2 linked regions of the Exiguobacterium sibiricum 7-3 genome follow. Each later gene encodes a partner of the first gene's protein in a complex. Links are inferred from orthologs where the notes say so. Each region holds a gene or a part of one and is shown on either strand. Other genes may lie near its edges.

The links. Proteins that work in one complex are often made in the same cells at the same time.
Region 2: pnp (region 1) and rny share a complex: the UniProt entries of both Bacillus subtilis proteins name them as parts of the possible RNA degradosome complex. The link is inferred for Exiguobacterium sibiricum 7-3 from one-to-one orthologs.

Annotation. Positions count from the first base shown.
Region 1 is NZ_KK211190.1:1,218,681-1,224,461, forward strand. The notes cover bases 1,473-4,456. They hold pnp (polyribonucleotide nucleotidyltransferase), read left to right. Parts: upstream 1,473-1,846; coding sequence 1,847-4,066; downstream 4,067-4,456. Other genes in these bases: rpsO (30S ribosomal protein S15), read left to right, coding at 1,473-1,711; P402_RS0107105 (M16 family metallopeptidase), read left to right, coding at 4,145-4,456. Outside these bases: tRNA pseudouridine(55) synthase TruB, read left to right, coding at 1-371; P402_RS0107090 (bifunctional riboflavin kinase/FAD synthetase), read left to right, coding at 389-1,318; more of rpsO, read left to right, coding at 1,442-1,472; more of P402_RS0107105, read left to right, coding at 4,457-5,386; P402_RS0107110 (UDP-N-acetylmuramoyl-L-alanyl-D-glutamate--2,6-diaminopimelate ligase), read left to right, coding at 5,451-5,781. UniProt on the Bacillus subtilis protein: Involved in mRNA degradation. Catalyzes the phosphorolysis of single-stranded polyribonucleotides processively in the 3'- to 5'-direction. Necessary for competence development in Bacillus subtilis.
Region 2 is NZ_KK211190.1:1,984,814-1,987,673, forward strand. It holds rny (ribonuclease Y), read right to left. Parts: upstream 2,282-2,860; coding sequence 719-2,281; downstream 1-718. Other genes in the region: P402_RS0111335 (TIGR00282 family metallophosphoesterase), read right to left, coding at 1-667; recA (recombinase RecA), read right to left, coding at 2,475-2,860. UniProt on the Bacillus subtilis protein: Endoribonuclease that initiates mRNA decay. Initiates the decay of all SAM-dependent riboswitches, such as yitJ riboswitch. Involved in processing of the gapA operon mRNA, it cleaves between cggR and gapA.

The DNA of each region.
Region 1 (5,781 bases):
TCCGGACGCTTGCGGTTGAAATCGGTGAACGTTTAGGTTATGCGGCCCATATGAGTGAGTTACGCCGGACGAGCTCGGGTGCGATGTCCGAAACAGAAGCGGTGACACTTGCAACGCTTGAAGCATGCGAGACTGTCGAAGAGCGGATGAAGTACGTCTTACCGATTGAACAAGTCATTCAAAAATGGCCGCGGTTGACTGTAGATGCCGAGACGGCAGCCCGTGTATTGAATGGTGCCAAATTACCAGGCATTCCGGTCGAATTTGAACGCTTTACTGTCTATAATGAAGAGGGCATCCCTTTAGCAATCTATCGGCTTGATTCCGAAATCAATATGGGACGCGTGGAAGTCATGTTACAAATCGATTAGGATCGGAGAGATCAGGAATGGACATCATTCATTTAACATATCCAGAACAACCAGTAGAAGACCCGGCTGTCATCGCACTAGGCTTTTTTGATGGCGTACACCTTGGACACCAACGTGTTTTACAAACAGCAATTGAAAAAAGCCGAGAATTACATCTGCCGGTAGCGGTCATGACGTTTGACCCTCATCCGAAACAAGTCCTTGGGAACGGAACGGAACAGATTCTCTACATTACACCACTTGACCGAAAACTCGAAAAGATGGCGGAACTTGGCATTGACCGGGTGTATGTCATTGAATTCACAGTCGCCTTTTCAGAATTGTCACCACAAGACTTCGTTGATCATTATTTAATTGCTGCCGGGGCACGCCATATCGTCGCAGGCTTTGATTATTCGTATGGACGGTTCGGGGCGGGCAAGATGGCGACGCTTGACTTCCACAGCCGTGGACGGTTTGATCATACAATCGTTTCAGAACACCAAGCAGACGATGAAAAGGTCAGTTCGACACGAATTCGCCGTCTGCTCGCCGATGGCGCTGTCGCGGAGGCAGCCCTGTTGCTAGGCGAGCCGTATCAAACGAAAGGGATTGTCATTCATGGTGACGCCCGCGGTCGACAAATTGGGTTTCCGACGGCCAATATCCGCCCGGAATTCGCCTATGTCATTCCGAAACTAGGTGTCTATGCGACGTTCGTTCATCTAGAGGATGGTCGGAAATTTCCGGCGATGACGAACATCGGACGGAGACCGACGTTTTATGAGACGGGAGAAGTCAGTATCGAAACCCACCTGCTCGCATTTGACGAAGATTTATATGGACAGGAACTGAAGATTGAGTGGATGGCATACTTACGGGATGAACGAGCGTTCGACGGTATTGAAAGTCTGAAAACACAGCTCGCCCAAGATAAAATTCACGCGATGCAGGCATTAACGGTTTGACAGACGATGACGGGTTCGTTATGATGAGTCAGTACGAATACGTACAGCCGGTTGGCTTGGCATCAGGTCTCACCATCCGATGCTCGGCAATACGGTCATTCAAAAGATGGAGGTGGAGTGACAATGGCACTCACTAAAGAACGTAAAAATGAAATTATCGAAGCTTATGCTACGAAACAAGGCGATACTGGTTCGCCGGAAGTACAAGTTGCTGTTTTAACTGAACAGATTACAACTTTAAACGATCACTTACGTACACACAAAAAGGATCACCACTCACGTCGTGGTCTCTTGAAAATGGTTGGTCGTCGCCGTAACTTGCTCACATACCTTCGTAACAAGGATGTTTCACGTTACCGTTCATTAATCGAGCGTCTTGGTCTTCGTCGCTAATCCGAACAGATCAACAAGGAAGCAGGAGCATCGTCTCCTGCTTCTTTTTTTTGCCGATTCATGGACATTTGGCGCAAGAACATCCATAATTAGATTTGAATGAAAAAACGGATAGAAGTGAGAGGGGATTTGTGCATGTCACAAACAAAGCAGACGTTTTCGACCGAACTCGGTGGACGTCCATTAACAATTGAAATCGGTCAACTGGCCAAACAAGCAAACGGAGCAGCATTGATCCGTTACGGTGAGACTGCAGTCCTTGCGACGGTCGTCGCATCAAAACAACCAAAAGACTTAGATTTCTTCCCATTAACAGTGAACTATGAAGAAAAATTATATGCAGCAGGTAAGATTCCAGGCGGTTTCCTAAAACGTGAAGGACGTCCAGGCGAAAATGCGATTTTGACATCACGCCTGATTGACCGTCCGATCCGTCCATTGTTCCCGGATGGATTCCGTCACGACATCCAAGTCGCAACGACGGTATTATCTTCGGACGAAGATAATTCACCAGAAGTCGCAGCGATGATTGGGGCTTCAATCGCCTTGTCGATTTCAGACATTCCATTCGATGGTCCGATTGCAGGCGTGACGATTGGTCGTGTGAACGGTGAGTTCATCGTCAATCCGACAATGAGTCAAGCGGCTGAAAGCGATATTGACCTTCAAGTTGCCGGAACGAAACATGCGGTCAACATGGTTGAAGCAGGTGCAAAAGAAGTTTCAGAAGAAGCGATGCTTGAAGCGATTCTTCTCGGACATGACGTCATCAAGACATTGATTGCGTTCCAAGAAGAAATCGTCGCAGCTGTTGGTCAAGAAAAATTCGCCTATACGGTCTCTTCGTTTGACGAGACACTTGTCAATCGCTTGAAAGCCGACGCGCTTGCAGAAGTGACGATGGCTGTTCAAGTCGAAGAAAAACAAGCACGTGATCTTGCCATCAATGAAGTCATTTCGAAATATATCGATCAGTACGCAGCAGATGATTCGATTACGGAAGCACAATTAGCAGAAGTATCGGGTGTCTTGAACAAATTCGTCAAAACAGAAGTGCGTCGTTTGATTACAGAAGATAAAGTCCGCCCAGACGGTCGTGGTCTTGCCGAGATCCGTCCGCTTGATTCAGAAATCGGATTGTTACCGCGTGCACACGGTTCAGGTCTCTTCACTCGTGGTCAAACTCAAGTCTTGTCTGTTGCAACGCTCGGTGTCGCAGGAGATGCGCAAATCATCGATGGTCTTGGACTCAAAGCAGAAAAACGTTTCATGCACCACTATAACTTCCCGCCGTTCTCAGTCGGAGAAGCGCGTCCGATGCGTGCACCGGGTCGTCGTGAAATCGGTCACGGAGCACTAGGGGAACGTGCACTGTTACCAGTTCTTCCATCAGAAACAGATTTCCCTTACACGATTCGTCTGGTGTCGGAAGTCCTCGAATCAAACGGATCGTCTTCACAGGCGTCGATTTGTGGATCAATCCTTGCCATGATGGATGCAGGTGTGCCGCTGAAAGCGCCGGTTGCCGGAATTGCAATGGGCTTGATCAAAGAAGGCGAAAACTATTCAATCTTGACTGACATTCAAGGTATGGAAGATCATCTCGGCGATATGGACTTTAAAGTCGCAGGAACTAAAGATGGTGTGACTGCCCTTCAAATGGATATGAAGATTGGCGGAATTACGCGCCAAATTTTAGAAGAGGCACTTGAACAAGCGCGTCTTGGTCGTTTACACATCCTCGAACACATGAATTCAGTCATTGCTGAACCACGTGTTGAGTTGTCTAAATATGCACCGAAAATCGTCACACTCAAAATCAATCCGGATAAAATCCGTGATGTGATTGGACCCGGCGGTAAAGTCATCAACAGCATCATCGATGAGACGGGTGTTAAAATCGATATCGATCAAGACGGAACCGTCTTTATCGCGTCAACGGATCAAGACGGTATTAACCGTGCTCGTCAGTTGATTGAAGATATCGTCCGTGAAGTCGTCATCGGAGAAGAATTTGACGGGACAGTTCGCCGCGTCGAAAAATTCGGTGCCTTCGTCGAATTGTTCAAAGGGAAAGATGCCCTTGTGCATATCTCGGAACTAGCGCTTGAGCGTGTTGGTCAAACCGAAGATGTCGTTAAATTAGGCGATAAATTGAAAGTCCGTGTCACGGAAGTCGATGACAAAGGACGTGTCAATGCATCGCATAAAGTACTGCTTGTTGAAGGTATGAGTGCGGAAGATCGCGCTGCATACGATGAAAAGAAAAAAACAGAGCGTGACAGCCGCCCGCCGCGTCGGGATACTGGATCTCGCCCACCACGTGACGGACAACGTCCACCGCGTCGTAACTAATGAAAACAAAGGTGGCTCAACGGTGCGAATACGTGCACCGCGGGCCACCTTGTTTCATATTTCAAGGAGGAATGAACGATGGTCGAAAGACTTGTATTAGAGAACGGGGTTCGAATCGTCAGTGAACGGATTGAGAATGCCCGGAGTGTGGCAACCGGTATTTTCATCAAAGCCGGTTCACGGACGGAAACAAAAGAAGAACATGGTATCAGTCATTTGATTGAACACATGATGTTTAAAGGGACGAAAAAACAATCGGCAAAAGAAATTGCCGTTTATTTTGACCGCCTGGGTGGTAATATTAATGCATTCACGAGTAAAGATCAGACCTGTTATTATGTGAAGACATTGGATGAACACGCCATCACGGCGTTTGATGTCTTGGCAGACATGTTTTTGGAGTCGACGTTTGACGAAGAGGAACTGGAAAAAGAAAAGCGGGTCGTGATTGAAGAAATTAAAATGTATGAAGATACACCGGATGATTTGGTACATGAACTGTTAGCAGTTGCGGCGTACGGGGAAGATGTCATGGCACGACCGATTCTCGGTACGGAAGAAAGTGTCAAACAGCTCAGCCGTCAAATGATTGTAGAGTACCTGCAGGAAGCGTATGCACCGGAACAAATCGTCATCTCAGTTGCAGGGCATGTGACGGACGAACTGATTACACAAATTAAAAACCGATTCAGTGTACTGCAGACAAATGGGACCGTTCGGCAGATTGAAGAGCCCGTTTTGAAAAGTGATTCGTTACGGAAGGAAAAAGATACGGAACAAGTCCATGTTTGTTATAATTTCCGGGCGATTCCTTCTGCGGATGATCGTTTGCCGACGTTAGCCTTACTCAATAATGCGTTTGGAGCAACGATGTCGAGCCGCTTGTTTCAATCGATTCGTGAAGACCGCGGATTAGCATATTCCGTCTTTTCGTACTATACGACGTTTGATGATCATGGCACGTTTACGATTTATGTCGGAACATCAAAAGAAACGTTGGAAGAAGTGGAAACTGTTCTTTCAACGGAAATCCAGCAACTGCTCGAACACGGTCTGACAACGAAAGAGCTTGAAGATGGAATTGAGCAGTTAAAGGGATCGTTGATTTTAGGAAATGAGAGCACATCGAGTCATATGAACCGTAATGCCCGGAATGAACTCCATCTCGGAATGCATCCGACACTAGAAGATGTACTTGCTGAAGTGGAACAGATTACGCCTGCTAACGTTCAGGAAATGATTGCCTATATCTTTAGCGAACCACCTGCTAAAGCGTACATCTTGCCGGAAATCGATGAGGCAGACCTTGAAACCGAGTGAGCCTTACCATACACTGAAGTAGCATGTAACTGAAAAACAAGTTGTGGAGAAAGAAGGAATACCCTTGAATTTAGCTGAACTAATCGAAGTCATTCAGACTCAAAAAACGGAACGTATGGTAGATGCAGTCGTGACATCCTTAACAACCGATTCGCGTGATGTGAAGCCAGGTACGTTATTTGTCGCCATCAAAGGTTATACAGTGGATGGACACGATTATGCCAAACAGGCCGAAGCACAGGGGGCTGTCGCCATCGTGTCAGAACGCTTGCTTGATGTGACGATTCCTGTCATTCTTGTCAGAAGCACAACCCGAGCGATGGCAGAACTTGCCGGTAAGTTTTATGATTATCCTTCCGAAAAGATGCGGATGATCGGCATCACCGGAACGAATG
Region 2 (2,860 bases), 760 kb from region 1 along the record:
TTGGGAGCTGTGTTTTAAATTTTCGTAAGACATCTTCTTTTCGCATCCCGAGGACACCGTCGAGCGGTCCTGTCATGCCGACATCCGTGATGTAAGCCGTTCCGCCTTCAAGAATCCGTTCGTCAGCTGTCTGGACGTGAGTATGTGTCCCGACAACCGCTTGGACACGACCCGCCAAGTGATAGCCCATCGCAATTTTTTCACTTGTTGCTTCCGCGTGGACATCAACGAAAATCGCATCGACCTCGCCTTCGACTTCAGCAATCAGCTCATCCACAGTCCGGAAAGGATCGCCGAGCGGTGGCAAGAAAACGGTTCCCTGGACGTTGATGACCGCGATTTTCTTGTTGCCGACTTTTAAGACCATCATCCCGCGGCCGGGTGTCCCTTCCGGATAATTCGCCGGACGGACAATCCGGTCCGCGTCATCAATCCAGTCAAAGATATCGCGATTGTCAAACGTATGGTTACCCATCGTGACACCGTGGAACCCAAGTTCTAGTAACTGATGATAAATCGATTTCGTGATTCCACGGCCATGCGCTGCATTTTCTCCATTGACGAGCATGACCGTCGGATTGTATTTGGATTTAATACGTGCCGTGAACTGCTGTAAGATATGACGGCCGGGTGCCCCGACGACATCTCCGATAAATAAGATTTTCATGAAACATACCTCCAAGTAATTAAAAAAAGTGGCGGTCGCCCGCCACTTTGCTTATTTTGCGTATTCGACCGCTCGTGTTTCCCGAATGACCGTGACTTTGATATGACCCGGATAATCGAGTTCTTCTTCGATTTTTTTCCGGATATCGCTTGCCATCTTATGGGCAAGGACATCGTCGACGACATCAGGACGAACGATGATCCGTACTTCACGACCAGCTTGAATCGCAAAGGACTTCTCTACCCCGTCAAACGATTCTGAGATTTCTTCCAGACGTTCAAGACGTCGGATGTAACTCTCGAGTGTTTCTTGACGTGCACCTGGACGGGCGGCAGATAAGGCATCTGCGGCTGCGACCAGAACGGAAATGACAGATGTCGCTTCCGTATCCCCGTGGTGGGAAGCAATCGCATTGATGACGGTTGGATGTTCTTTGTACTTCGTACCAAGTTCCACACCGATTTCAACGTGACTTCCTTCCACTTCGTGGTCAATCGCTTTCCCGATATCGTGCAGGAGACCGGCCCGTTTCGCAAGTGTTACATCTTCTCCGAGCTCAGCTGCCATCATACCGGCAAGATGCGCGACTTCGAGTGAATGGAACAATACGTTTTGACCGTAACTCGTCCGATACTTCAAGCGACCGAGAATTTTGACGAGATCTGGGTGAATCCCGTGAATGCCGACATCATATGTCGCTTCTTCACCGATTTCACGAATCCGTTCATCGACTTCCCGACGTGACTTGTCGACCATCTCTTCAATCCGTGCCGGGTGAATCCGACCGTCTTGAACGAGTTTTTCAAGTGCCATTTTTGCCACTTCCCGGCGAATCGGATCAAACCCGGATAAGATAACCGCTTCTGGTGTGTCATCGATGATTAAATCGATACCTGTCAACGTTTCAAGCGTCCGAATGTTTCGACCTTCACGACCGATGATACGGCCTTTCATTTCGTCATTCGGCAAGTTGACGACAGAAACCGTCGTCTCTGCGATATGTTCCGCGGCGAACCGTTGAATCGCAAGTGAAAGAATGTTGCGTGCTTTTTTGTCTGCTTCTTCTTTTGCTTTTTGTTCGATTTCTTTTTGAAGAATCGCTGCGTCATGCATAGCAGCTTGTTTCGTCTCATCCATGATGATAGCTCTAGCCTCGTCTTGCGAAAGATTCGCAACACGGACGAGCTCTTGGCGTCCCTGTTCATACAGGTCCTCTACTTTGCGTTCTAACTCTTCAGCTTGATGCTTCCGTTTCGCGATCTCTGCATCCCGCGTATTGATTTGTTCTTCCTTACGGTCGATGGAATCAACACGGCGATCGAGTGTCTCTTCTTTTTGGAGCAATCGTCCTTCTTGTTTCGTTAACTCTTGACGACGTTCACGAAGCTCTTTTTCGACTTCTGTCCGAAGTTTAAAAGCTTCATCTTTCGCTTCGAGCAATGCTTCTTTTTTCGTTGCTTCCGCTGATACTTGTGCACGTTCCACGATTTTCGTCGCTTCTGTTTCCGCGCCTTGAATCTTCGCTTCTGCAATCGATTTCCGCAAGAAGTAGCCTACGATGAATGCGATCAGTATTGCGAGGAGAAGTATGACAATCCAAGTTGTTGTACCCATGGGTTCACCTCCCCTTTACAAGGTGTTTCTTAGTTCATTTCGGTTATTCATCGAAGCTGTCTAAAAAACGTACATCTATATTGTAAGGATAGCACTCGTTCATTGTCAACGAACGGGCGGGAAAGAATTCCTATGTTTTCCTCTTTTCAACAAAAAAAGAGCAGAATCTGAATCGATTCCACTCTCTCTCGGCTTATTCTGCAAACAAATCTTCGTCTTGACCTTCTTCAAAATCAACTGGATCTTTGCGGTCAACGAGACCGTGATGCTCACGAATCAACCGTTCGACCTCATCCGCAACATCCGGATGTTCAATCATGTATTGTTTCGCATTTTCACGTCCTTGACCAAGACGCTCGGAATTGTATGAATACCAAGCTCCACTTTTTTGGACGATATCGAGATCTGTTCCAAGATCAATCAATTCACCAAATTTCGAGATTCCTTGTCCATACATGATATCGACTTCCGCTTGTTTGAACGGCGGAGCGATTTTATTTTTAACGACTTTCAGTTTCGTCCGGTTTCCGACGATATCTGTACCGTTTTTCAATGCTTCTGCACGACGGACTTCAAGAC